Regions from separate parts of the Pseudochrobactrum albidum genome, predicted to be linked through region 3. Evidence: riboswitches for the same ligand, from Rfam matches in the RefSeq annotation. Region 3 holds a riboswitch; each other region holds the start of a gene.
What was found. A riboswitch is a leader RNA that binds a small molecule or an ion and turns the genes downstream of it on or off. The one in region 3 is predicted to bind thiamine pyrophosphate.

Region 1 (9,629 bases), on a different contig from region 3:
TTATCTATATGATTTTCAGCGGGCAATTGCCGGTTATTAACGTGTCATCTGATCCTGTGCTGATGATCAGTGCCGGGCTTCTGGTTGGCTTTGGCGCAGTATTTGGCAGCGGGTGCACATCCGGCCACGGCGTATGCGGTATTTCCCGTCTCTCACCGCGTTCAATATTGGCAACCACGCTGTTTATGGCGGCCGGTTTCATTACTGTTTACATCATGCGCCATATAATCGGCTAAAGGAGAAAGATCATGTCATTACTGATCAATTTTGCAATCGGCCTGATCTTTGGGCTCGGGCTGGTGATCTCCGGCCTTGCCAATCCTGAAAAAGTGCAAAATTTTCTCGACCTTGCAGGAAATTGGGACCCTTCACTTGCACTTGTTATGGGGGCAGCAGTTATAACCACATTTATCGGTTTTCGCATGGTTTTTACCCGCCGCAAACCATTATGCAGCCTTGATTTTGATGTGCCTGCAAAGCGCAAGGCCGATACAGCCCTGATCACGGGTTCAATCCTGTTTGGTATTGGCTGGGGGCTTGGCGGCATTTGTCCGGGGCCTGCCATGACCACTCTTGGCATAGCTGCAACCGGCACACTCATTTTTGTTCCGGCAATGATAACCGGTATGCTGATTGCCCGTAAGGTAAAGGCTTCCTGAAATATCAGGAAGCCGTAATGATCAGCCAATCTGATCAATAGCATGAAAAACAGGCCCATGGCCGACGGAACAGCCGGCCTCATCCTTCATGCCCACATCAAGCCGGTATGCGGCACTGATTGCACGCAGCAAATAGGCTTTTGCCTCACGCACCGCATCCGGCAGTAAATTACCCTTTGCCAGTTCTGCCGCCAAAGCACTGGAGAGCGTGCAGCCGGTGCCATGTGTATCACGTGTTGCAATACGCGGTGCCTCAAACCACAAATTATAATCCGCGCTCAGCAATAAATCAGGGCAGTGTTCACCTGCCATATGGCCGCCTTTCATGAGCACAGCCTTGCAGCCTTTTGCAAGCAAAGCGCGCCCCTGATGCTCCATATCCGTGCGGCTTTGCGCTACCGGCAGCCTTAGCAAAGCCGCCGCTTCCGGCAGATTGGGTGTCAAAAGACTTGCCAACGGCAATAATTTTTCCGTCAGGCTTTCCACAGCCTGCGGATCAAGTAATGAAGCGCCGCCCTTGGCAATCATCACCGGATCCAGCACAATCTGCAAATCAGGCTGTTTAAGTAATTGTGCCGATAAAACCTGCGCCACATGGTCAGCAATCTGCGCATTAACGATCATGCCGATTTTAACGGCATCAACCTGCACATCGCTGAAGATCATGGTAAGTTGCTGTGCGACAAATTCTGCAGGAACAGCAAAAACGCCGGATACACCCTGCGTATTCTGTGCAGTAAGCGAGGTGAGCGCCGCCATACCATATGTGCCGCGCGCTGCAAAAACTTTCAAATCTGCCTGAATACCTGCGCCACCGGAAGGATCAGAACCGGCAAGGGAGAGAACATTTTTCATGTCTTAGCCTTTTGATCCGCGAAAAGCGGCAATTTCAGCACTGAATAAACGGGCTTGCTGCTCCGGATTATCCTGCCCGCAAATTGCAGAGACCACGGCAAGCCCCTCCACACCGGTTGCCAGCACATCATTCACATGCGGCAGTTTAATACCACCAATAGCCACTGCCGGCAGGCCATTATGGGCGTAGACGCGCTTCAGCCCGTCAAAACCAATGGAAGGCGCACAGTTTTTCTTGGTCGCTGTCGGAAAAACAGGACCTATACCAAGATAATCCACCACATTCCTGTCTGCTTTTGCAGCCAGTTCGGCAGTCTGCACAGAAAGACCTAAAATCATATCCGGGCCTATCTTTGCACGCACGTCTTCCGGCCGGCCGTCATGCTGGCCAATATGCAAGCCGTCAGCGCCAATGGCCATTGCCGCTTCTGCATTATCATTGATAATCAGCCTGACATTGCTGCCGGCAAGGGCAGTTTTAAGCGCTTTACCTGTTTCAATCACCTCCTGCTGGCTGGCATCCTTATCACGCAGCTGCACCATAGTTGCACCACCGCGCACTGCCGCCAATGCGGTCTCCACCATGCCAAAACTGCCGCAAAGCCCGCGATCAAGAACAAGATAAAACGACAGATCAAACTGTTTCATAGAATTGTACCTTTGCCTGAGACTGAAATTGTGCCGGATCAAGCGCATAGAGCGCATCAATAAAATGCATCTGAAAACTGGCAGGGCCTTTTGCCTGCAAGGCCGCCTGTTCTCCGGCCACCGCATACATAGCCAGCGCGGCCGCTGCGGCCGCCAATGCGCAAGCCCGGTGTGTGGCAATGAACGCACCGGTCAGGCAGGTTAGCGCACAGCCCAAAGCTGTTACCTGCGGCATCAGTTTGCAACCGCCGTCAATGCGCAGGGTTTTGCGGCCATCCGTCACAAGATCATAAGCGCCGGTAACAGCAACAGTGCATTGATATTGCCGCGCCAATTGCTGTGCCGCCTGATATGCGCTGCCGGCATCATCACCGCTGTCCGCTCCTTTTCCCTGTGCGCGAAAACCTGCAAGGGTGAGAATTTCAGATGCATTGCCACGAATGATTGTGGGTTTCAGCGCCAGCAATTGCTGCGCTGTTTGCCGGCGAAATGTTGAAGCAAAATGCGCCACAGGGTCAAATACCCAGGGAATTTGATGCGCATTGGCCGCGGTGATTGCCGCAATCATGCCCTGAACCCAAAGCGGTGACAGCGTGCCAATATTAATTGTTACAGCACCGCATAATTGTGCAAATTCACCAGCCTCCTCCTGTGCATGCAGCATAGCCGGAGAAGCGCCGGCCGCCAAAACCACATTGGCCGCCGTATTCATCGCCACAAAATTGGTGATACATTGTACAAGAGGATTGCAGCGGCGCATATTTGCCAGCAATGCGCCGAAATCCGGCAGATCTTTCATATCAGCCCTCCACGGCGGTGAGGGTCTGATACAGAAGGTTATCGCTATTGCGAAAATGCACCCTTTGATCTGACTCCCTCCGCCGGCATTATCCGGTTCAGGTTCAAAGGGTACTTCTCAGCCGGTATGATCCGGGCGCCCCTGTCGTTACCGGCTATTATGGCAGAGCAAAGGGTAACTGTCCACACCTGCAGGATCAGCTGATCAATATCGCACGAAAATCATTGACATTTGTGCCCGTAGGCCCGGTTACAAAAAGATCCCCGCTTTTGTAAAATGCGCTCCAACTGTCATGCGCTGCAAGATATTGCCGCGCATCCAGCCCCATTGCCCGCATATGCCCGATTGTATTGCCATCTGCAAAGGCACCGGCATTATTTTCCGAACCGTCAATCCCGTCCGTATCGGCAGCCAGAGCGCAAATATTGGCACATCCGGCAATATTTAACGCCAGCGCCAGCATAAATTCGCTGTTGCGCCCGCCTTTACCAGCTTTGCTGTCTGCGCCAAATATAACAGTTGTTTCCCCGCCGGAGAGCAGCAAAAGCGGCCGGCCGGATGTGCGGTTATGCGCCTGATATTGTGCTATTGCCCCATGCATCAGCGCAATATCCTTTGCCTCACCCTCAACCGCATCAGAGAGAATAAGGGCTTCAACGCCCTGTTCTTCAGCCAATTTTGCCGCTGCCGCCAATGATTGCGCAGAACTGGCAATAATATGATGGCTGTTGCGGGCAAACACCGCATCATTGGGTTGCGGGGCATCGGCCGCAGCATTGTGCAAATGCGCCATCACCTTTTCAGGCAGTTTTATCTTATATTGTTCAATATATTGCAATGCATCATGGCGGGTTGCACAATCGGCAATTGTCGGCCCGGAGGCAATCAATGCCGGATTATCACCCGGAATATCCGAGACAATCAGGCTGACCATACGGGCAGGCGCTGCAAGGGCCGCAAGCCTGCCGCCCTTAATGGTGGAGACATGTTTGCGAATAGCATTCATCACACTGATTGGCGCGCCGCTAGCAAGAAGCGCAGCATTAACCGCCTGCTCATCCGCAAGGTTCAGCCCTTGCGCAGGCGCTGGCAACAGCGCAGAGCCGCCGCCGCAGATCAGGGCCACAACCAGATCATCTTCATGCAGATCCTTCACACAAGCCTTCAACTGCTCTGCCGCCTGCAACCCCGCTTCATCCGGTACCGGATGCGCCGCTTCCAGCACTTTAATAAGTTTGCATTCTGCGCCATAGCCATAACGGGTCACAACCACGCCTTCGGGTGCAGGATTGCCGGCCTTTTGCCATAAAATTTCAAAGGCCTGCGCCATTTGTGCAGCCCCTTTTCCGGCACCGATCACAATCGTCCTGCCCTTTGGCGCCTGTGGCAAATAAGGTTCAAGGCAATGCAGGGGATCAGCCGCCTGTACTGCAGCATCAAACAGGGATGCGAGAAATGCCCGCTCGCATCCCGCTTGCAACTGAACCTGCGGCCGCCCTACCCCCTGAGGCAATTTGCTGCCACCATCACGATAACCGGCAGGGATTGCGCCCACTGCATTGATAATACGCCGCTCGCAAATGGCCGCAAAAATCTGGTCAACAGCCTGTTTTGCACCGGCAAGCCGCGAAGGATGGTCGGTATCCGCCGCTGCATGGGGCAGCAATAACATAGCCTGCGGATCGTGTTGTGCCAGTGATACATAAGGCGCAAGCGGCCCCGACAGAACCCCGTCTTTCTCAATCAGGTCGGCATCAACCGCAACATTGCGAATGTGGCCGCTTTGCATCAAATGCCCAAGTGCCGCGACATCCACCAATTCGCCACGGTCATAATTGATAATTATTGCACCTTTTGCCATTGCAGCCATAACGGCATGGTTCACCAGCCCCTGATTGCTATAGACCCCCGTCTCATTGTTTAAAGTGCCAAGCCCCAGATGCACAGTCAGCACATCTGCGCCTTTTGCTGCAGCCTGCGGTGTAGCAGCATAAATATAGCCCTGGCTTTCAATCCATTGCCGGTGATGCTCCCGTGCATAAATCACAACATCCATAGCAAAGGCGCTGGCAAGCCTTGCCACTTCCATGCCGATATTGCCGCTACCGAGAATGGCAATCTTGCGCCCTTCAAGACCAGAACTTGGAAATCGCGCCAGATCACGGCCAGTATCAAATTTGCCTTCCAGCACCTGCATATAAAGCGCATTCACATCCAGATCGGGCTGAAAACGCAGCAAGGCTTTCAGCACCATTTGCGCGGTGATACGGCTGTTGATACCGGGCGTATTCATCAAAGGGGCATTGCCTGAAACCCAGGATTGCGACTGCATATTGCCGGTGCCCGCACCAATGCGCACACCGCCCTCAGTAAACAGGCATTGCGGCGGAATGCGGGTTGCAGCCGCAATCACCGCATCATATTGCCCCTGTCCGGCAACGGCCTGCAACTCCTCCTCCGTGCTAAGATCAGGGCAATAGAAAAAATGCAGTTTTCCTGCTGCAAGCGCCTGCCCTTCCTGCAGGGCATGATCATGAAAGACCCCGCCTTTGGCCTCAATATAATGGCGAATTTCATGCCATTGGTGCTGACCTTGCGCATCAAGGCGCAATTCCAGATGATCCGCAATCAGGATTTTGGCTGTTTTGTCCGGCATAATTTCACTTCCCCTCCCGGATATCAGTAAGGCGCGATACCCAGATGATAATAATTGGCAATGTGCCAGAACCAGTCCGTATCAAGATTGCGCTGTATCTCACGGATCACGATATTTGCCGCACAATGATCAAACAAAGCATAGCAAAGCTCCTCATCATCATGGCGGGCATAATAGGCAATACCATCAAAATTTTCCCTGTGATCATGCAGCGCCTTCGACCAGTTCTGCGCGGTATCATAAGGCAGGCCGCTATGGAGAACCTCTGCTGTTGCGCCAAGAATGGCAAGGCCGCGTCCGGCAAGTTTTGCCAGTTTCAGCGGTGCGGTGTTTTCCAGCACCATATGGGCTTTCTTTTTCAAAAGCTGCAGATCAATCAGGCTGCGGCCGGGCTCGCGCAGAAACGTTTCCGCAAAGGCGCCCTCCCGCGTCGCGGCCGTATAAAGCACGCCATAAGTTGCATCAGGCGCATTGAGCCTGCCCGCTCGGGAGCGGTCATAATAGACAGGGTCAAAAGCCGCCGTATAAAAACGAAAAAGCTCACTGCCCGCCTCAAGAACAATCTGTTCCGGTTGGCGGTTCTGCAGATTATGAGGCGGCTGCGGCCCGCTCACGCGCCCTGCATACCAATCAGCCGCGCAACTTCCAGCACCGGCTCAATCTCTCCGCCGCGCAAAAGATCAATCGGTTTTCTGTTATCAAGGCGCGGATCAGGCCTGCTGAGAAAATTGAGCATCAGCCACGGATTTGAACTGCCCAAAGCCTGACGCACCGCCTTGAGCCCGTCTACAAGACGGCCATCATTCAAGAACTGAATTGTCGGATAAGCACGGCGATTGCCGGGGCCCGGCACCGCAAGCAAGGTCCCCTCCTGCACACGCTTATCCACCGCCTGACGCGAAATACCCTGCAATAACAGGCGCACCTGCTCCAGTGTATAGGCACCGCCTGCCTCGCGCAGATCCTGCTGGGCAATTTTCACCCCCTGCAGCAAGGCCATGGCGCGCGCATCAGGCCGGTAGGCATCACCAGCAACAGCCTTGCCAGACGGCGCCTGAACAGGCTTGCGTTTGACAGCCCGCAATTTTGCCATGCCATGCGACTTGGCATTTGCTGTGCTATCCCGCCCTGTCTTCTTATGCCCTGATATCTGATGCGTTATCTGTGCCATGATCATCTCCTGTCTTTAAAGATGATACTGCGCAGGGTGCTTGTCAAGCTTGACCCTCTTGCTTTTCTTGACAAGGTTGCTTGTTATAAAAAACGGCTGACAGAATAAGGACTTGCAGGAATATATGTTTGCTCGCCAGTTATCAGCTCTGCCAATAAACGGCCAGATGCCGGCCCCAGTGTCAGCCCGTGATGGGCATGGCCGAAGTTGAACCACAGCCCTTTTTTATTAGGCACCGCGCCAATAACCGGACGCATGTCCGGCATGCAAGGGCGCAAACCAAGCCATGGTTGTGCCTCAACCGGCCTGCCAAGAGATGGCAGAACCTTACGCGCGCGTTTTTCTGCACGATCCAGCAAAATACGGTTAACAGGTGCATCCGGTGATGCAAATTCAATGCCTGTCGTCAGGCGCATCCCCTGACGCATTGGCGCCAGCACATAGCCGCCCTCAACCTCAACCACCGGATGATGAAGTGCCGCATCGCCCTCAAGTGAAAAATGCAGATGCGTGCCGCGCTTGACCGCCAATGGCAATGTAATGCCCGCTTTTTGAAATAACAAAGCTGATTGCGGCCCGAGCGCCACAACAATATGGCGCGCGGATACCGGCTCTGCCGCAGGCAGCGACCATCCTTCATTTTCTTCCTGAAGGGTTGCTGCATCCCCATGCAAAAACACACCGCCGCGGCTCATAAACAAAGCCGCATAGGCTTTAACCAAAGCAGACGGATCATTGACTGTTTTAGGGTCGAGCCAATGCACCGCACCGGCAATATTGCGCATGGATGGTTCAGTCGCTGCAAAACCCGCATGATCCAGCACTTTATAATTCAGGCCAAAGCGATCCAGCGCCGGCAGCTTTTTAACAAAAGCATTGAAAGCCTTTTCACTGCAAAATGCTTCAAGCCAGCCTTTATCCTGCACAAGATGCCGGCAACCGGCCTGTTCAATCAAAAAATCATGCTCTTTTACGCAAGATTCCACCAAAGGCAGCATGGCTTCCGTGGCTTTTTCAAGCCCTGACGAGCCGGAATTGCGCCAGAACTGAAACAGCCAGGGCGCAAGTTTTGGCATATAGCTGATATCATAGCGCACATCCGAACGATTATTGAGCGCATATTTAACAAGATTGGCAAAACCGCGCGGAAAGGAATAGGGGATAACACTTGATCGCTCAATTAACCCCGCATTGCCATAGCTTGTGCCCTCACCCGGGGCTTTTTTATCAATAAGGCAGACCGCATGGCCACGCGCCTGCAAATGAAGAGCCGTGCTGACACCAATAATGCCTGCACCAAGAATAATCGTATCGAATTTACGCATGTTTTGGCCGGAATAAGCGGGTTTTTCCCAGTAACAGAACATTGCCTGAGAAAACTGCCACAGCTTAAGGAAAGAGAAAATATCTGCAAAAGGATTATGAGCGCGCAATTTTTGCGCGCTCATTTAGTCTTAACCCCATACGGGCAGATCAATAAATATCGAAGTCGAAATATTTTTTCATGATCTTGTCATAGGTGCCGTTTTTACGAATGGCATCAATCGCGGCATTGAACTGTTGTTTCAGGTCATCATTGCCTTTTTTAATGGCAATAGCCGTTTCTGTCTGGGTACCCGGCACATCCTCCAGCATGTGGCAGCAATCTTTACCGGTTGTCTTTACCCATTCAGCAATCGGAAACTTGTCAGAGATCACAGCATCAAGACGGCCGGTTTCCAGATCAGCAACAGCTTCATCATTGGTTGGGTAAAGCTTGATATCAGCGCCACCCTTGGCCAGCACATCTTCTGCATAAATCGACTGGGTGGTTCCGCCCTGTGCGCCTACAGTTTTGCCTTTAAAATTTTCTGTCTTTGTATCTTTGATCGGGCTGTCTTTCGGCACCACAATCGCCAGAGGCGTGGAATAATATTTATTAGTAAAATCAATCTGTTTCAGACGATCTTCCGTAATGCTCATTGAAGCGATGACCGCATCAAATTTATCCGATTGCAGCCCCGGAATCATACCATCCCAATCATTGGCCACAAGCGTACATTTTGCTTTCATCTCTTCACAAAGCGCATGCGCAATATCAACATCAAAACCCTCAAGCTTGCCGCTGGCATCAACAAAGTTGAACGGAGGATAAGCCCCCTCAGTCGCAATACGGATTTCCTTCCAGTCTTTTGCACCGGCCGAGCCTGCAATTGCAGCCAGTACCAGACCGGCAAATAATACGGATTTACGCATATGTCTCCTCACCTATGATGTAAAATCATTCTCCGGCAACAGCTAAACAGAAAAACGGGGCAAAGGAAAGCCCCTGCCCCGTTTCTCATTGCATAAAGATATTCCGATTTTGCATCACAACAAAATGCAGGAATACAGCTTGGTTTTAAGCATAAACCTTGCCAAAGCGGTTTGCCAGGAATTTGTCCAGTGCAATATCTTCCTGCTTCATAAAGCCCTGTGCAGGAATGCTGCCATCTGCAAGCATATCAACAACAGCACAGATAGCGGAAGCTGTGGTAACCTGAATACCGGTCATTTCCAGATCACCCTGTGTCTGGTTATAAACCTTATTTGCATAGGTTTCCTGTGTCAGGCGGCCATTCTTGTAACCGGTTACGGTAACAAAGATCACAATCACATCCTGCTGGGTGCCGGGAACTGCGGTTTCAAGAATATCCTTGAACAGATCACGGCGATGACGCAGGCCAAGATCGTTCAGCAAAGTCTTGAAGATAGCGCAATGACCGGGATAACGAATGGTGCGGTAATTCAGGCTGCGCACTTTGCCTTCAAGGGTTTCAGCCAGCGTGCCAAGGCCGCCGGATGTATTGAATGCTTCATACT
Region 2 (9,629 bases), on a different contig from region 3:
ACGCGCGCGGCTCCCGCCTCCAATGCGGTTGCGGCACTATCCATGGCTGATGCACCGGCGCCAATCACGGCAACGGCCTTGCCCCTGAGCAGGCTGTAATCATTTTCATCTGATGAATGTGCCCAGAATTGCTTGGGCAAAGTGCGAATAATCTCCGGCACATAAGGCCCGCCAAGGCCGTCGCGGCCAGTGGCAAGCACCACATGGCGCGCATAGATAATCTTACTGCCCTGTGGTGTCTCCACATCAAGAACAGCAAAACCTGCCTGCGGGGTGATCATGCTGATGTGGTGCTCATTGCAGAGCTCAATATTGAGCACCTCACGATACCATCGCAGATAATCCATCCATTGCAGGCGCGGAATTTTATCCAGTCTTTCCCATTCATCCGCACCAAATTGCGCGGTGAACCATGCGCGGAATGTGAGTGAAGGAATGCCGATGGCAGGCCCTGTGAGACTTTTGGGCGAGCGCAATGTTTCCATACGTGCCGTTGTTGCCCAGGGGCCTTCAAAACCTTTTGGCCGTGCATCAAAAATAACAGTGCGGATGCCCAGATGTTTCAGGGAAGCTGCTGCAGCCAAGCCTGCCATGCCGCCGCCGATAATCGCCACATCAAGCAATGTCTTGCCTGCTGCCTGTTTAACCGGCACCCATTCCTTGGCCGGCAAGGTCAGATAATCCAGATCACGGGCAACAAGTTTATTCAATTCTTCAAGAGAAGACGGAAAATTCTGCATGGTCAATCCTCCAGCAATGCAAGCCGGGTAATCAGTGATTGGTGTTCTTCAGGGGCGTGAATTTTAAAACCCGGCACCAGGGCATGTGCCGCCTGTTGCAGCGCATTGATCAGCTCAATCGCGGTATCGCTCAAACTCACCGCATTATGGCTGATCACGCCAAAGCAATAGGGAATATTCTCTTCCAGCGGCAAAATGGTAATACCGTCAAGCGGTGTGCCGGCAGATGTGACCGGCTCCACAATGCCAATCGTGCCGGCAGGCCCGCCGGCACCGGCACGGATCAGGGCAAGCGCATTCATAGTGGAATTGGTGCGGATCAGGCCGCCGGTTTCAATCTTGTTGTTTTTCAGGGTGCGGCGGATACGTGCCGGCAGCCCGCGGCTGTTTGACATTTCCACAAGGGTGCGGCTTTTAACAACAGATAGCGGTACCTTGCCGGTTTCTTTGGCCAGGGGATCATCAGAGCGCACCGCCAAAACACAAGGCGCGCAGCCAAACCAGTGGGTTGTCTGATCGCGATGCTGTAACGGCAATGATGTCGCGCCAATATCCGCATCATTGGACAAGACAGAATTGCGCACCCGCTCCGGCGTATCAGTTTGCACGGTGATACGGCGCGCACCCTGTGCACCGGCTGCATGGCTGAGCTTGCTCCATGCATGGGGTAACAGGCCAAAAGCCAGCGCGGATATGCATGCAATACGCACCGGCCTTGTGCGCAGATCTGCCACCTCCCGCGCGCGATCCCATATTTCCGCAATACTGCCCAAGGCACGTTCCACATCATCACGCAGCAACATGCCTTGCGAGGTGAGAACCAGCCGCTGGCCGGTACGCACAAATAATTTTTGCCCAAGATCGCGTTCCAGATCCTGAATAATACGGCTGACGGAAGGCTGTGACAGTTGCAGCCGTTTGGCAGCAGCGGTTACGCTGCCAAGGGTTGCAACTTCCAGATAGGCCTCCAGAGCCTTTAAATTGCGCATGACTTCTCCCTGCCGTTGTTACAGACAGTCATTGATGCAGTAAAAAAGAGCTTTAAAAATTATTTGACCGGATCGCCCAGCACATGCATCAGCCGGTTTGCCCAGCCAAACATTGCCGTTGAAAGCACCAGATCAACAGCTTCTTCCTTGTTCAGCCCCTGATCATGCAGGTTTTGTGCATCTGATGCGGTTACTTGTGGCGGAAACTGTGAGAGCTTGCGGGAAAAATCAAAAATTGCCTGATTTTTCGGGTCGAGTTTTGATTTTTCACCCTCAAAAAACAATTTATCTGTCACGCTTTCATCACGGCTTAGTTGTGCATGGCGCTGCGCATGAACAGCCGCGCAATAAATGCAGCGATTGACAACCGATGCACCAAGTGCGCCCAATTCACGCTCGGCACGCCCCAAACCGCCCTTGCCATACATCACGGCATTAAACAGCGGCGAGCGAATATTCAGGCTTTCCGGATCATGCGCAAGCACCAGTACATAATCAGAAATCTTGGTATTGGATGGTGTTACTTTCAATGCATCCAATTGCGCGGGGGTGGCTTCAGCCAGCACAACCGGTTTGACACGCGGGCGCCACACCGGCACGGTTTTGGTAAATTTATGAATGATCCCGCTCATCAGGCCTGCCCTCCCTCAACCAATGATGCAAGGCCTGCGACCACACGAATCTGATAGGCGAGAAAAGCGTTTAATTCACACAGCCGCACAATATCGGCATCGGCAATGCCGGCCTGTTGCAATGCGGCAATATCTTCAGCCGCAACCGCCTTGGTATTATTGGCCACCTTATCCGTAAAACCTGCGATTTGTTTCAGCGGCATATCTGCCGGTGTAAAATCCGGATCAGCAAGATCTGCATAGGCTGATCCGGCAGTGTTTTCGCCATAAAATGCCGCAAGAAACGGATTATCATTGGCACTCGCTATCCTTGCGGCCAATGCAGCACGCAGTGCATGCGGCCATGCACCGGCTTCAGCCGGTTGCAGCACAGCCGCCTGCGCCTGACGCGTCATGGCAAACACATCCTGACGCGCTGTCAAAGCTTCAAAAGGCGGTGTATGAACATCATCGCCGGCAAGCCAGAGGCTTACGGTCTCCAGAACAGATTTTTTCATGTCGTTCCCCTGACAATGCTGCTGTTTGGGTTATCAACCATTTTGCAGGCAGATTTTTTTGCCTGATAAATTAGTTGTTTTATGGATGAAGCATTGTCGTTTATTCATTTTTCAAATAACCTGTCACCGTCAGTTAAAGCTGTCAACCCATTTTCTGGCAGACAGCTGATTTTATCATTCCTCAAGGCACGCGGGCAGCTTAGGGGAAAGGTGCTGCTACAGGCACAAGCCTGATAAATTTTGCAAGCAGCATGAGAGGCTTATGAATGTAGTGGGAAAAAAATTATGGCGAAGGATAAAAAAACCAATTACCTCGTCAGTGATAAAAGATTTTTTTAAAATATTGCAGATGTCTGAAAATCTGCAGAGACTGAATGATAAAGGGGAATTTAAATGGGCAGAATTATTCAGCGCAACCAAGCAGCGCCCTGCCACATGCAATGGCGCAATCGTGCGATTGCAACGATTGAGGCTGATTTTAACCGTTCTGCAGATACACATCTTATCCGTGTCGATCTTCCTGAATTTGACGGGATTACGCTTTATCTCAAGGATGAATCGAGCCACCCGACCGGCAGCCTGAAACACCGCCTGGCACGCTCATTGTTTCTCTTTGCTATTTGTAACGGCAAAATCGGCCCTGAAACCACAATTGTTGAAGCTTCAAGCGGTTCAACAGCGGTATCGGAGGCTTATTTTGCCCGTATGCTCAATCTGCCTTTTGTTGCCGTGATGCCGCGCACCACCTCGCGGGAAAAGATTGCAGCCATTGAATTTTATGGCGGGCGTCCGCATCTGGTGGATGATCCGAAAAGTGTCTATGATGCCGCAAGACAGGTCGCTGAAGAGACCACCGGCTATTATATTGATCAGTTTACCTATGCGGAACGCGCGACTGACTGGCGCGGTAACAATAATATTGCCGATTCAATTTTCTGCCAGATGCAACATGAAGAGCATCCGAACCCGCGCTGGATTGTTGCAGGCGCCGGAACCGGCGGCACATCGGCAACACTTGGCCGCTATATACGTTATAAAAAACTTGATACACGCCTGTGCGTGGCGGATCCGGAGGGTTCGGTTTTCCACCAGCATTTTCAGGATCGCAATATAACAGAGATTGAAGCCTGCAAATCCATGATTGAAGGCATCGGCCGTCCGCGCGTTGAGCCGTCCTTCATTCCGGAAGTGGTGGATTGCATGGTTGCGGTTCCGGATGCGGCCAGCCTTGCCGCGCAGCGCCTGATCAGCGATGTATTGGGACGTGCCTGCGGCGGTTCTACCGGCACCAATATATGGGCCTGTGCCTTGCTGATTTCCGATATGGTCAGGCGGGGGGAAAGCGGCTCGGTTGTGACATTATTATGCGACCATGGTGACCGCTACCGTTCCACCTATTTCAATGATGACTGGGTTAAAAGTAACGGCTTTGATATTGAGCCTTATCTGCAAAAATTGCGCGGCTTTTTCTACGCAGGGCAATTGATTGAAGAATAAGCAAAAAGCCTGTGATATATGCCTATATATCACAGGCTTTTCAGGGCGGATTTATGCCGAAATTGCCTCTTCACGCGTTTGCAAAATCCGGTCAATCAGGCCCCATTCCAATGCTTCCTGTGCATCCATAAAACGGTCGCGATCCATTGCTGTTTCAAAATCTTCATAGCTGCGCCCGCAATGTTCAACGTAAAGCCGTGTCATTCGTTGTTTGGTTTTCAGAATTTCTTCGGCATGGATAAGAATATCCGATGCCTGCCCCTGATAACCGCCGGAAGGCTGATGCACCAGAATACTGGCATTAGGCAGTGCAGCCCGATGCCCCGCCTCTCCCGCCATCAGCAAAAAAGAGCCCATGGAGCGCGCAGTTCCCATGCATAATGTGTGCACCGGCGCGCGGATGTAACGCATCGTATCATAAATTGCGAGGCCGCTTGTTACCACGCCGCCCGGAGAATTAATGTAGAAATGCACCGGCTTATGCGGATTTTCCGCCTCCAGAAACAACAATTGTGCGCAGATAAGTGCTGATACGGTATCATTCACTTCACCATTGAGAAAAATGATCCGCTCCCGCAGCAAGCGGGAATAAATGTCAAAGGAACGCTCGCCTTTGGCGGATTGTTCTATAACCACGGGGACGAGTTGCATCGTTTCGCGCATTGGCAAATTCCGTTTGCTCAAATAAAAGATTGACGGGTAAAACAGGCTCAGGCAGCGCGCATAAGCTGCATATTATTGCTGTTGGCAGCATGGATGATTGCCTGCTGATCGCGCGCATCATCAAGTTGATGCACAATGCGCAGCCGTGTGCCGCCCGCACCATTTGGCGCAATAACAAACCGCACCGTACTTTCCAGATGCGGCGGGGCATTGTCGCGCAGCCTGTAGCACACCTCCTCACCGGGAATGATTGCCGTGGCCTCGGGGCTGCTCAGATCTGCATCCGGCAACCAGTGTTTGCGAAATTCAGCCATGCTGATTGCACGCCAGACTTTTTGCGGCGGTTCGCAAAAATCATATTCCAGCGTAATATCATTTTCGTCCATATCTGCACTGGTCATTGATCCATATCCTTCAACAGGGTCTTCAAGGCTTCAATCCGGGCAGGCCAATAAGCACGATATCTGGCCAGCCATTGGGCAATCTGCACCAATCCTTGCGGATCCACCTCATAATTGACAAAGCGACCCTGCCGCTGCTCGCGCACCAATTGGGCAGAGCGCAATACAGCAAGATGCTGCGACATGGCAGGCTGGCTTATCTGCATACCCTCGCGCAGAGCTGTTGCATTCATGCGGCCGGCTGCCAGTTTTTCAAAAATCGCACGGCGGGTTGGATCAGCCAGTGCGCGAAAAATATCATTCTCATTCATAACAATCACATAAGTCTATGCTTATGTGATTCGCAAGTATAATTATGCGCAAATGCCGGTTTTGTGATAAGCAAACAAAAGCCCGCCGCAGCGTTTCACTACGACGGGGGATGAGGCACAAAATATAATCGGGTTTTTACACCCCCAGATGGTCGCGCAGCGTGCTCGTCTTATATTCCGTTCTGAACAGCCCGCGTTTTTGCAAAACCGGCACCACCTGCTCAACAAAATCCTCAATTGAGGATGGCAGGGACGGCGGCATAAGGTTGAAACCATCTGCCCCTTCGTTGCGCCACCAAAGCTCCATCTGATCGGCAATCATCTCTGGTGTGCCCACAATGGTGCAATGGCCGCCACCTGCCGCCAGCCGGCCAAGCAATTGCCGCAAGGTTGGCTGTTCTGTTTCAATAATCCGCAGGATTGTAGCATAGCGCCCTTTAGGCCCTGTAAAATCTTCAAGCGGCGGCAGTGCCGGTACGGGTGCATCCAGTGCCCAATCCGAGCAATCCTGCCCGATAAACATGCCAAGCTGGCGCAAGGAATCTGCCGTTGGCAGCAATTCATCAAGCTGTTGCTGTTTGGCTCTGGCCTCATCCATTGTGGATGCCACATAGGTTACAAGCCCCGGCATAACCGGTATGCCTGCAGCCCGCCCTGCAAGCTTGGCCCGGCGCTGAATATCACGATAATAATCTTGTGCCGCCGGCAGGTCATAAGCCACTGCATAAATCGCCTCGGCCTTGATTGCGGCCAGTGCCCTGCCCTGCTCCGATGCACCGGCCTGAAACAGCACCGGATGCCCTTGCGGCGGGCGCGGGATCGTTAAAGGCCCCTGCGTTGAGAAATGCGCGCCTTTATGGTTGATGGCGCGCAGACCATCTTTGCGCGCATAATCACCGGAGCGGTCACAGATAATTGTATCAGCATCCCATGAATCCCATAATTTCTGCACCGCCTCAATAAATTCTTCCGCGCGATTATAGCGCCATTCATGGGGCGGCATGCTCTCATAACCATGATTGCGCGCCTCGCTGTCAAACATCGAGGTCACAACATTCCAGCCGATGCGCCCTTTTGATAAGTGATCAAGGGATGCCAGGCTGCGTGCGGCATGAAAAGGTGTGCTAAATGTGCTGGAAATGGTGCTGATCAGCCCGATTTTTTCGGTGACACCGGTTAATGCAGCCAGCAGGGTCAGGGGATCAAAATAACTGCGCGGGCCATCGGCAATATTATCTATTGCATGCCAATCAGCAAAAAATACCGCATCAAATTTGCCGCGCTCAGCAATCTGCGCCAGATTGGCATAATAGCTGATATCACTGAGTTTCTCGACCGCAGACTGCGGATGACGCCATGCCGCACGGTGATGCCCGCAACCGAAGATGAACAGGTTAAGATGCATTTTCCGCATTAGTTTTTCACCAATCCGCCATCAACAACAAGGTTTTGACCGGTTACGGAACGCGCCCAGGGCGAGGCAAAAAACAAGGCCGTATCGGCAAATTCTGCAGGGGTGGTCACACGGCGCAGCGGCGTGGCAGAGGCAATATAATCAAAGACTGCCTCCGGTGTGGCGGCAGAGGCATCGGTTGTGCGCAGTAACCCGCCCGATAGCATATTGACAGTGATATTCTTCTCGCCAAGTTCTTGTGCCAAAGTGCGGGTCAGCGACAAAAGCGCCGCCTTGGCTGCGGTGTAATCATGATATGGCACCACCGGATTTTGAAAAAGATTTGTGCCAATATTAATAATACGGCCAAACCCTGCCTGTTCCATACCCGCAAGTGCTGCCTGTGTGGTATTGAGCGCACCGCGCACAATGCCTTCCATCTGCTGATTGATCTGCTCCCAGCTGATCACATCGGCATGGGCACGGGCATCCCCGTTAAAACTGAATGCCGGCAAGGCATTATTGACCACAGTTGTCACCGGCATGGCAAAATGCTGTTGCGCTGTTGCAAACATTGCTGCAACGGCGCTTTTATCTGTTACATCAGCCTGTATGGCCAATGTTTTTTCCGGCGCCAGCGCGGCCAGTTGTTGCGCTGCATCTGCGCTTTTGTGATAATTGATCACAACCTGAGCCCCTTCACCCAAAAATGCCTTGACGAGAGCACAGCCCAGGCCACGTGCACCGCCGGTAACAAGAACAAGCTGCCGGTGAAGCGGAAGCAAAACAGGATCAGACATGATAATTCCCTCGTCTTGAAATTGAACAGACAATTTAAAATTGACCGGACAAAGGGAATAAGGGCTTGCACTGCATAAATGCAGTAAGGCGCACAGACATCCCTTCGCCAGTATGAGCTGGATCAGGTTCAACGGGTTTAAAATCTCAGCCCTGCAAAACAGGACACCCCGTGTCATTGCCATCAGACCTAACAAGTTTATCCGCACCGGACAAGACTGAAAGGATGGTATATGCCGGAAATATTTGAGGGGTTGCGGCAGGAAATCCTGCCGCAACATGATTTTTAAATCAGGGCTTCGATCAAAAACGGACCTTTACGCCTGCTTGCGGCAGCAAAAAGATCGGCAAATTGCTCGGCCGTTGTGGCACGTGCACCTTCAACGCCCACACCTTTGGCGAGGCTTACCCAGTCAATTGACGGCTCAACCAGATCAAACATACGTTGTGCATTGCGCCCTGGTGCGCCGGCGCCAACATTCTGCAATTCGCCATGCAAAATTGCATAACGCTGATTGGCAAAAATTATCGTGATAATGTTCAGATTCTCACGGGCATGCGTCCACAGCGCCTGCATTGTATACATACCGCTGCCATCTGCCTGTAGCGCCACCACCTGACGATCGGGGCAGGCAACCGCAGCACCTGTTGCCAATGGCAGGCCTATACCGATTGCGCCGCCGGTCAGTTGCAGAAAATCATGCGGCGCTGATTGGTGTGTAAGCGTAAACATATTGCGGCCGGAGGTGATGGATTCATCAATTATAATTGCATCCTCCGGCAGAAGGGACGCAACAATTGCGCTGATTTTATCATCATCAAGCGCACCTGAAGGCATAATCTTTTCACCACGCTGATTAAGCAATGGTGTGATTGATGCCGGAATATGCATTTCATCAGCCAGTGCCTGCAAAGCATAGAGCTGATCATCAGCCTCGCCGGCATAATCGACCACGGCACAACCCTCCGGCAGAAAGGTGCTCGGCTTGCCGGGATAGGCGAAAAAGGCAACCGGAATTTTGGCGCCAAGCAGCACAACCTGTTCAATATCCGCAAGATCAGCCAGAGCATCATCCACACGATAGAGCACACGATTGACCGCAACACGCCCTGCCCCGCGCTCAATACGGCCATTGGATTGCTGCGCCAGAAGGCGCGCGCCGGAAATTTGTGCAATACGGCTGGCAATTTCCAGCGCATTGGCACGCAGAGCATAATTGCCAAGCAGAATGAGCGTGCGCTTGCCATTGCGCAATGCTTTGGCAGCCTCGCGCACGGCTTCAGGGCTGACCTTGCGCCGCTCAGGCAGGGCAAGAGGCTGCACAATCTGTTGCGGCGCCTTGCTCCAGGCCGTATCTGCCGGCAAAATAAGTGTTGCCACCTGGCCGGGTGCAGAACAGGCCGCGGCAAAGGCCTCAGCCGTATCTGCGGATATATCCTGCGCGGATTTTGATGTTTTTACCCAGCCGGAAACCGGACGCGCCAGCGATTCAATATCACTGGTCAGGGGCGCATCATATTTGAGATGATAGGTTGCATGATCGCCGACAATATTAACAACCGGCGTTCTGGCGCGTTTGGCATTGTGCAGATTGGCAATTCCGTTGCCAAGGCCGGAACCAAGATGCAGCAATGTTGCCGCCGGTTTATCCGCCATCCGGCCATAACCGTCTGCAGCTCCTGTAACCACCCCCTCAAACAGACCCAG
Region 3 (9,629 bases):
CGGAAACAGTTGTCAGCTTACCGACAATTTTGGCCACCATGCGCTCAAGCTTGGCATCTTTATACTCTCCGCCATAGGTGGCGAGAATGCGCGGATGCTGAAGGGCGCTGAGCTGGGCAAGCCTGTCATTTTTGCTGACATTGGCAGCTGTGACCGGGTTGGATGAGGGGCCGATCATATTGGGATCACTGAAATCAACTGAACGGCAGGCAGACAAAATCGCCAGCAAGCCGATAATAGCTGCATGTTTGAAAACCGGCAAAGGGGAGGGCAGTCCTTTTGCAGGAAATCTCTGTGCCCTTGCTTGCATATTCAGTGTCGTATCCCCGATACTCATATAGTTTTAAGCCTCAGGCCTTAATATATCCTTGCGGATATATAAGCATCAGGCCGATTATTGTTTGTGCAGGCATGATCGATGATTCCATTCAGCCATACCTTGCAGGCACTATAAACATTGCGCAGATCAAGAGAAGTGAAATGATTTTTTCGTTAATTCACAATCTGTCATAGCAGTTGTTTATCTGCGGGCGTGATCTGCATCTGAATGTTGCCAAACTATGGCAATATCAGGCCGCTTGCGGATAAAATTGCAAAAACTCTGCGCTTTCTTGCGATTATGATCGCGGCGTGCCCATATAATCACGAATATGTTGTGGTGCAGAATTTGAGAGCATGATGGCGGCATCACCCTGTGCCCTGATCTTACCGCTTTCCAGAAAAAACAGGGTGGAATTGAATTGCAGGGCATCTTCGGGTGTATGGGTGACCATTAAAACCGTAATACCGGTTTCTTCCTGCAGGGTTTTAACCAGCTCAAGCATTTGCAGGCGCAATGCAGGCCCAAGTGAGGCAAAAGCCTCATCAAGCAGCAATACAGGTTTGTTGCGCACAAGAGCGCGGGCAATGGCAACGCGTTGCCGCTCGCCGCCGGACAAGGCCTCAGGCTTGCGCATTTCCTTACTTGTAAGTCCAACGCGGGCTATGGCATCCTGTACTGCCGCCTGGTCTTCTGCGCCAAGCCGCAGATCCGGTGAGCGGCCAAGCCCGATATTGGCGCACACATCAAGATGGGCAAAAAGATTATTCTCCTGAAATACCATAGAGACAGGGCGTTTCGCCGGCGCGGTGGTGTTGATTTCTTCTCCGCCGATCAAGATGCGGCCGGAATGCGGTGTTTCAAAACCGGCAATAAGATTGAGCAGGGTGGATTTGCCGGAACCGCTTGGACCGATGATCACACCGGTCTCACCGGCAGGCAAATGCAGGTTGAACAGCATATGCGTATCACCAAAGGAAAACGCAACCATATCAAGGGTAATAGCGGCGTGGTGGCGTTTCATGAAAAATCCTGTTCAGTGGTTTTGGCGGGAGGTATGGCTTGCTTGTTGCGGCTGGTTGCCAGCATCAGCGCAAAACAGATGCAGGCAAGAATAAACGCAAGCCCTGCCGCATCATGGGTGCGGTAGCTGCCCATGCGCTGCAGCAACAGATAGGGCAATGTTTGCACCGCATCACTGCCAAACAGGGCAATTGTGCCAAGATCACCCATGGAAAGCGCCATGGCAAATATAAAACAAAGCACCAGAGGGCGGCGTATAACCGGCCAGTCGATGAGGCGCAGGCGATTGACCCCGCTGATGCCGAGGCTGGTGCAGAGCCGGTTATGACGTGCAGCCGCACTATCCCATGCCGGACGCAGCAGCCGCACGGCAAAGGGCATTGCCATGACGGCATTGACACCGATAACCATAAATGGCGCAAGCGTAAACACATCAGTAAACCGGCGCAGCAGAATGAACCAGCCCGCGCCGATAACGATTGGCGGGATGATGAGAACCAGGCTGGCGCCGCTGTCGAGCGCACCGGTAAAGAATGACAGGCCCAGCCGGGGTTGTTTCATATTGCGGGCGGCGCTGTATTCGCGGGCACAAACCAGTGTGAATGAGAGGATGACGCATAAGACTGCAGCACTGCAGGCAAGCAACAGTGAGGTGATGATGGCGCGCTGCACGATTGCTTCACTAAGCAGACGGATGAGGTTTGACGCAAGGCCTGAAATGATCAGGCCTGATATCGGCAGGGCGATGAACAGCGCGGCGATGATGATGATAAAGCCGGCAATGATGCGCGCCTGTGTGCTGTGGCGGATATAATTGCGCCTGACGGTGGCAAGGGAGAAGCCTTCTTCTGTTGGTTTGCCGGTCAGGCGCAGCAGGCATAAAACACCGATGGTGAGCAATAGTTGGGTGAGGGTAAGGGCTACCGCGCGGCTAAGATCAAAATCAAAATGCAGGGCCTGATAAATGGCAACTTCCAATGTGGTGGCATGTGGTCCGCCGCCAAGGGTTAGCACAATGGTGAAGGAGCTGGCGCAAAGCATGAAGATCAGCCCTGCAATACCGCTTAAATTACGGGCGATAACCGGCCATTCAATCAGCCGGAACCGCGCCAGACTTCCCATGCCAAGCTGTGCGGAGAGCTTCCAGTAATCCTGCGGGATGGAATCAAGGCTTGCAAGCAGCAGGCGCACGGCAAGCGGCATGTTGAAAAATACATGTGCCAGCAAAATGCCGGATAAACCATAAATATCGGGTATCAGCGGCAGCCCCAGAGCTGTGCTGCCCTTGGCGATAAAGCCGTTGCGCCCGTAAATACTGGTAATGCCAAAAACCGCAACAAGCGAAGGCAGGGTTAAGGGAATGGCAAACAGGCGCAACAGCAAAGTACGGCCGAAAAACTGATGATGCGCGTGTAAGGCGCGGGCAACGGGCAGGGCAAAAGCAATGGACAATATTGCTGAAAGCAAGGCTTGTAGCAGCGTGAAACGGGTAATATGCCACAAATAGCTGTCAAAGGCAGACAGGAGAATGCTCCCTGTCTGAAACCCCTGAATGGCAAGCGAGATCAGCGCGCCGCCGGTTAATATCAGCAGGAGTAGCAGCGCAAACAGGCCTGATAATGTTTTAAAATGCGATGCCGGCATATGCCCTCGAAAGATTCTGCCGGAATATTCCGGCAGAATGCCTGTATGTCAGATAATGCGCAAAATAATTAAACGGCCACTATTTAACGACTCGTGGCTCTTAGCCATTCATCAACCCATGCCTTGCGGTTTTGCGCAACTGTTTCCGCATTAATCAGCAGGCTTTTAGCCGGTTTTGGCAAAGTGTCAAAAGCGGGGCTGAGCGGGGCGGACGTGTTAAAGGCCGGATACATCCAGTTGGTTTCCGGTATAACATCCTGAAAGCCCGGTGTGGTGATGAATTTCATAAATTCTGCAGCACGGGGATTTTTCGCGCCATTCACTGTCTGGCCGGCCAGTTCAATCTGCAGGTAATTGCCTTCTTCAAAGGCGATGGCTTTATAGCGTTCGGTCTTGTCATAAGCGATGTGATAGGCAGGTGAGGTTGTATAGGACAGCACCATCGGCGCCTCACCTTTTGTGAACAGGCCATAGCCCGCAGACCAGCCCGGTGTTACGGTGAGCACGCGTTTGCTGAGCTGCTGCCATTTTTCCGCAGCCTGATCCCCGTAAAGATCCTTAATCCACAGCATCATGCCAAGCCCCGGTGTGGATGTGCGCGGATCCATGAGGATAATTTTTTCTGAGCTGTCGCCGTCAATCAGTTCTGCCATGGATTTTGGGGGATTTTTCAGTTTTTCGCTGTCATAAATGACTGAAAAATAGCTGTAATCATAAGGCAGGAACACATCATCCTGAAAATTATCCGGCACATTGCTTTTGATCGCACCAAGACCATGGGGGGCAAACAGGCCGGTTGCCTTAGCATCGCTGATAAGATTGGTATCGAGCCCCAGAACAATATCTGCCTTTGTTGCCTTGCCCTCCAGTTTCAGGCGGTTTAACAGCGCCACGCCATCGGCGATGGCAACAAGATCTACCGTGCAATTGCAGGATTTTTCAAAATTTTCTTTTACCCGTGGTCCAGGCCCCCATTCGGAGGTGAAGCTGTCATAGGTGTAAATTGTGAGATCTGCAGCCTGCGCCACCCCTGCGGATAAGGCAAAGACAGAGGCTGAAAATAACGCGAAAACTGAATTTTTGACGTGTTTATGCATTGAGATAAAGCCGCACGGGCTCTCCTTCTGGTTATCAATGATAAGGATTGAGCGCCGTAAAGCCGGACAGCATCTAATCCCTCCGCCGGTACAAGCCGGATCAGGTTCAGCGGGTTGGCCGGAGGCCGGCCTCTCAGCCTCCCGATTGCGGAAGGCACCCCGTTAGAGCAGGATGACAATAGGATAAAAGAGCGCCGGCAGGCAAGATGTTTATACGCGCTTTTACGGGCTTCCGGCCGGCGGTGCGCCGTGATATGCAGCGGCATGGCAAAATTTCTTATTCTCCTTGGTGGTGATCTCACGGTTACGCCGCGTCTTTTGCAGCAGATTGAAGGTGCGCGCATTCTGGCGGCAGATAGCGGCATGCGCCATGCTGCAGCACTGCATGTGACGCCGGAACTTTGGCTGGGAGATTTTGATTCATCAGCCACAATGCTTGCCGATCACTATCAGCATGTTGAAAGGCAGGTTTTTCCTGCTGCCAAGAATATGACAGATGGTGAGCTGGCACTGCATGAGGCCTATGCACGCGGTGCGGATGAAGTGATTCTGGCCGGTGCATTTGGCGGGGAACGCACTGACCATACATTCCTGCATCTTGCCATGGCAACGGCGCAGGCTGCCGCGGGGAAGCGTATTTTTTTGACCAGCGGCCATGAGGAGGCAACACCGCTCACCAGTGGTGCAACAGTTTTTGATCTGCCCGATGGCGCCCTGTTTAGTATTCTGGGGTTTGATACATTGACCGGATTGTCAATTTCCGGCGCGCAATGGCCGCTGAATGATGTTTGCGTGCCGTTTGGCTCTTCTTTAACGCTCTCAAATAGAGTAAAAGGAGAACTGACTGTGACCTTGAGTTCCGGAGCGGCAGTGCTGCTTGCATCGCCCGATGACAGATCAGGCGCAGATCAGGCCGGCGTTTAACAGCGGTAATATTCGGAATATAAAAACCTGTAAATTGTTTTGATAGCCTTAATCTTCTTTTTGCTCTAATATGCGCAAGAATATGGCAGCGAGTAGTTTTAACGGGAGTTAAATCAGATGAAATCACGTTTATCTATTATGGCGGTAACAGCAGTGCTCGCGTTTTCGACAGCTGCCTGTACAACGGCTGAACAGCGCACTGCCGGCTATGGTGTGGGCGGCGCAGCACTTGGCGCGCTGGCCGGTGGTGCCATTGGCGGTAATGGCCGCGGCGCTCTGACCGGTGCTGCAATCGGTGCGGTTGCCGGTACGCTGGTTGGTGCAGCGCAGACCCGCAATGGTGTTCAATATTGCCGCTACCGTGATAATTACGGACGCATTTATGAAGCACCTTGTAACTGATCAGGTGTTTATCCGGGATTGAAGAGCAGGCCGGTTTCCGGCCTGTTTTTCTATATTCCGCTTGTGTTTGATATTTTATCAAGGAGCAGGAATTTTGCCGTGAGGGTTCCCGTTTGCTGCAATATGCAGTAACAAGCGCACTATGTTCGTGCCTGTGAAGGTAAAGGCATGTGCGGTTTTCTTCGGGTTCTCAAGTCAGAGTATATATTATGGCTCCACCTCTTCTTCGTCTTGACCAGATCAGCCTGACATTTGGCGGTACGCCATTGCTTGAAGATGCAGGCCTGTCGATTGGTGAGGGAGAGCGTATTGCGCTGGTCGGGCGCAATGGCTCCGGTAAATCCACCTTGCTGAAAATTGCTGCCGGCATGGTTGAGCCAAGCAGCGGTGAGGTTTTTCGCCATCCGTCCGCTACCATTCGCTATCTGGCGCAAACGCCAGATATGGAAGGCTTTGCCACTGTGCGCGCTTATGTGGAGGCCGGGCTTGGGCCGGCCGATGACCCCTATCGTGTTGCATATTTGCTGGAAAATCTCGGCCTGAGCGGAGATGAGACGCCTCAGCAACTTTCAGGCGGTGAGGCGCGCCGTGCGGCTTTGGCGCGGGTTATTGCCCCGCAGCCTGATGTTTTGTTGCTGGATGAGCCGACAAACCATCTTGATCTGGCAACCATTGAATGGCTGGAACAGGAACTGCGCCAGATTCGCTCGGCAATTGTGCTGATTTCTCATGACCGGCGCTTTCTGGAAAATGTCAGCCGCTCAACCATCTGGCTTGATCGTGGCGTGACACGCCGGATTGAACAGGGCTTTGCGCATTTTGAAGAATGGCGTGATAAAATTCTGGAAGAAGAGGAGCGCGATCATCAAAAGCTTGGCCGTCAGATTGCCCGGGAAGAGCACTGGCTGCGCTATGGGGTAACCGCACGGCGCAAGCGCAATATGCGCCGCCTTGGCGAGTTGAATGCCATGCGTCAGGAGTTTCGCACGCATCGCCATGCGCAAGGCGTGGCCGCGTTGCAGGCCAGTGATGTGAAGGAATCCGGCAAGCTGGTGATCGAAGCTGATAAAATCAGCAAGGCCTATGATGATCGTGTGCTGGTGAAAGATTTTTCCATTCGTGTTCATCGCGGTGATCGTATTGGGCTTGTGGGGCCGAATGGTGCGGGTAAAACCACGCTGCTTTCCATGCTGACCGGCAAGCTTGAGCCGGATTCAGGCACAATCCGTCTTGGTGTTAATCTGGAATTTGCCGAGCTTGATCAAAAGCGAGCGCTTGATCCGGATGAAACGCTTGCCCATTATCTGACTGACGGGCGCGGTGAATCTCTGGTGGTTAATGGCGAGCAGCGCCATGTTGTATCTTATATGAAGGATTTCCTGTTTCAGCCGGAGCAGGCGCGAACACCTATTCGTGAATTATCAGGCGGTGAGCGTGCGCGGCTGATGCTGGCGCGGGTATTGTCGCGCCCTGCCAATTTGTTGATTCTGGACGAACCGACCAATGATCTGGATATGGAGACGCTGGATTTGTTGCAGGAACTGGTAGGCGGTTTTACCGGCACAGTTATTCTGGTGAGCCATGACCGTGATTTTCTTGACCGGACTGTCACATCGGTGATTGCGCCGGAAGGAGACGGGCGCTGGCTGCAATATGCCGGCGGTTATTCGGATATGATGGCGCAGCGCAAGGAAACCGCATTTGTGCGCCGTCAGAACAGGCCGGTGTCTGCCAGCCGCAGTGATGAGGCAGAAACCGCGGCAGCGCCCAAACGTGAAGAAAAACGCAGGCTCTCCTATAAGCAGAAATTTGCACTGGAGACATTGCCGGCAAAAATGGAAAAGCTGGCGGCTGAAATTGCAGTGCTTGAAGCAAAAATGGCTGATCCGGCGCTTTATACCAAAGATCCCGGACAATTTGCCAAAATAGCTGAGGAACTTGAAAAAAAACGCAGCGAAAATGAATCTTGTGAAGAAGAATGGCTGGAACTGGAAATGCTGCGCGAGGAAATTGAGGGCTGAACACTTTTTATGCTGCGCCTGCTTTCGGCCAGAGCAGGCGGCTTTCTAATAAGGATCAATAAAATTTCAGCGGTTTTGTTAAAAGCTGAAGCGCCCTATGTGAGGTTTTTTATATATTTTTTACGCCGGAAAAATCAAATTGGTATATTCCGGCTCCGGTAAAGGCTGCCTGACCCTGCTGAAAAATCTCTTATTTTAATACGGTATGCCGAAATATTGATGATTTGGCAGAGTTTTATCTGGCCAAGTGGCGCAAATTCCCCTAAACCTTTTCAAAGATAGATGTATTATGTAAATTATCTATAATTTTACAGAAGGAGCTCTTCATGTCTCTCGCACATGCAGTTCGTCAACCGGCATTCAGCCCACTTAATCTCGCAGAGCGCAGCGCGGCCATGAAGCTGCTTGCTGTTATTTCCGGTACAATGATTCTTGCGCTTACTTCGCAGATTACTGTGCCAATGTTGCCGGTACCAATCACGCTGCAGACACTGATCGTGCCGTTGATCGGCGCACTTTATGGCTGGCGCTTTGGTATGCTTACCGTGCTGGCATGGCTTGGCGAGGCGGCTATGGGCATGCCTGTTCTGGCGGGCGGCAACGGCACTCTGGCAGCTTTTTCCGGCCCTACAGCGGGCTATCTGTTTGCCTTTCCGGTTATTGCCGCTCTCACAGGCTTGCTGGCTGAACGCGGCTGGAACGGCAGCAGCCTGCCAAAAGCCTTTGTGGCTTTCCTGATTGCCAATATTCTGGCTTTGGTTCTCGGAGCTGCCTGGTTAAGTTTGACGATTGGCGCAGAAAAGGCCATTCTTGTTGGTGTTATGCCATTTCTGATTGGCGGGTTGATCAAATCTGCCCTTGGCGCTGCCATTCTCAAAGCCTCTTTCCGTAAAGACGCTTGATTTCTATCTTGTAGTAATAAGCGCGAACACATTTTCGCAGGCTTATACATTTGCAAGGCCGGTGCATTTGTTATGATGCGCCGGCCTTTGCTGTATAGACCGGTTTTTGTTGTATAAAACGACCCTGGCATCGTCGCATCATGCGCTGGTCATAAACAGGCTATAATCGGGGTTATATTAGGATCGCAGTGCAAAATAAACCTGCCGGCGCCATTCCGGTTTCAGCTTTTTTGCAGTAGCGTGCCTGAAAGCATTTTGAGCACAGGGTGTGCAACAGCTTTGCGCATTTATTGTGCAGCTATAATGCGGGGGAAATCAGAGCGTTTCACCGCTCTTGTAAAAAACAAAATGCTCGAAACTGGTTTCAGCCCGTGCAATCATTTTGCCCTGAAACGAAACAGGATCAGATTGAGACGAGAGAACAATATGGCGCAGCAGAATGTTATGATGGGTACGGAATATGATCCCAACCGGCTCTCCAGCCCGCGAATGGTTGTGATGATCATGGTCATTTTTCTGTTGCTGGCGGCATTTCTGGCGCTGGTTCTGATAAGGCAGATACACAGTTTTTTCATCACCAATCCAGGCCTTAACGGCTTAATTCTTGGTGTATTGCTGGTTGGTATCTTACTTGCTTTTGTGCAGGTTCTGCGTCTTATACCGGAAATCCGCTGGGTTAATTCCTTTCGTGAAGGGGATGACGGGGCAAATGATCCGGTTTTGCTTGCGCCGATGCGTGCCATGATCGGCCGGCGCCAGTCTATGGCGCTTTCAGCATCATCCATGCGCTCCATTCTGGATTCCATCGCCACCCGCCTTGATGAAAGCCGGGACATATCACGCTATCTGATCGGGCTTCTGGTTTTTCTTGGTCTGCTTGGCACTTTCTGGGGCTTGCTGGAAACTATCGGCTCTATCGGCCATACTATCCAGTCTCTTGATCCCAAATCCGGCGATACCGGCAGCGTATTGGATTCCTTAAAAAGCGGCTTACAGGCACCTTTAAGCGGTATGGGGACCGCTTTTTCCTCATCGCTTTTTGGCTTGTCCGGCTCATTGATCCTCGGTTTCCTTGATTTGCAATCAGGGCGCGCGCAAAACCGTTTTTATACAGAGCTGGAAAACTGGCTTTCATCTGTAACGGATCTTAATTCCGATATGCCGGTTAATACGGAATATAACAGTTCTGCCCTGGAGGAAATTCGTCTATTCTCAGACCGGTTGCAGACCATGCAGGATAATGGTGGCGCCAATGCCCGTACCACGGCAGCACTTGCCAATCTTGCAGATGGCGTGC

Region 1: it holds a riboswitch for thiamine pyrophosphate, as region 3 does, so the genes downstream of both, thiM (hydroxyethylthiazole kinase) here and thiB (thiamine ABC transporter substrate binding subunit) in region 3, are expected to answer to the same signal.
Region 2: it holds a riboswitch for thiamine pyrophosphate, as region 3 does, so the genes downstream of both, ACSTTO_RS01660 (3-oxoacyl-ACP reductase) here and thiB (thiamine ABC transporter substrate binding subunit) in region 3, are expected to answer to the same signal.

Annotation. Positions count from the first base shown of each region.
Region 1 is NZ_JBPVTR010000017.1:21,639-31,267, forward strand. Features, by position in the region: gene ACSTTO_RS02365 (YeeE/YedE family protein) at 1-236, shown strand, start outside; gene ACSTTO_RS02370 (DUF6691 family protein) at 249-659, shown strand; gene thiD (bifunctional hydroxymethylpyrimidine kinase/phosphomethylpyrimidine kinase) at 681-1,514, opposite strand; gene thiE (thiamine phosphate synthase) at 1,518-2,162, opposite strand; gene thiM (hydroxyethylthiazole kinase) at 2,149-2,961, opposite strand; TPP riboswitch at 3,019-3,114, opposite strand; gene ACSTTO_RS02390 (glycerate kinase type-2 family protein) at 3,158-4,441, opposite strand; partial or broken gene ACSTTO_RS02395 (NAD(P)-dependent oxidoreductase) at 4,625-5,617, opposite strand; gene ACSTTO_RS02400 (RES family NAD+ phosphorylase) at 5,641-6,231, opposite strand; gene ACSTTO_RS02405 (hypothetical protein) at 6,228-6,788, opposite strand; gene ACSTTO_RS02410 (NAD(P)/FAD-dependent oxidoreductase) at 6,872-8,113, opposite strand; gene ACSTTO_RS02415 (ABC transporter substrate-binding protein) at 8,262-9,023, opposite strand; gene ACSTTO_RS02420 (saccharopine dehydrogenase family protein) at 9,169-9,629, opposite strand, start outside.
Region 2 is NZ_JBPVTR010000015.1:65,672-75,300, reverse strand. Features, by position in the region: gene ACSTTO_RS01705 (NAD(P)-binding domain-containing protein) at 1-740, opposite strand, end outside; gene ACSTTO_RS01700 (LysR family transcriptional regulator) at 743-1,729, opposite strand; gene ACSTTO_RS01695 (peroxidase-related enzyme) at 1,789-2,361, opposite strand; gene ACSTTO_RS01690 (hypothetical protein) at 2,361-2,858, opposite strand; gene ACSTTO_RS01685 (PLP-dependent cysteine synthase family protein) at 3,252-4,355, shown strand; gene ACSTTO_RS01680 (ATP-dependent Clp protease proteolytic subunit) at 4,407-5,018, opposite strand; gene ACSTTO_RS01675 (SRPBCC family protein) at 5,066-5,419, opposite strand; gene ACSTTO_RS01670 (ArsR/SmtB family transcription factor) at 5,416-5,730, opposite strand; gene ACSTTO_RS01665 (LLM class flavin-dependent oxidoreductase) at 5,867-7,144, opposite strand; gene ACSTTO_RS01660 (3-oxoacyl-ACP reductase) at 7,144-7,923, opposite strand; TPP riboswitch at 8,006-8,104, opposite strand; gene ACSTTO_RS01655 (acetolactate synthase large subunit) at 8,208-9,629, opposite strand, start outside.
Region 3 is NZ_JBPVTR010000016.1:94,232-103,860, reverse strand. Features, by position in the region: gene ACSTTO_RS02265 (M48 family metalloprotease) at 1-310, opposite strand, end outside; gene thiQ (thiamine ABC transporter ATP-binding protein) at 618-1,343, opposite strand; gene thiP (thiamine/thiamine pyrophosphate ABC transporter permease) at 1,340-2,986, opposite strand; gene thiB (thiamine ABC transporter substrate binding subunit) at 3,070-4,083, opposite strand; TPP riboswitch at 4,144-4,255, opposite strand; gene ACSTTO_RS02245 (thiamine diphosphokinase) at 4,348-5,007, shown strand; gene ACSTTO_RS02240 (YMGG-like glycine zipper-containing protein) at 5,125-5,409, shown strand; gene ACSTTO_RS02235 (ABC-F family ATP-binding cassette domain-containing protein) at 5,619-7,430, shown strand; gene ACSTTO_RS02230 (biotin transporter BioY) at 7,757-8,332, shown strand; gene ACSTTO_RS02225 (MotA/TolQ/ExbB proton channel family protein) at 8,759-9,629, shown strand, end outside.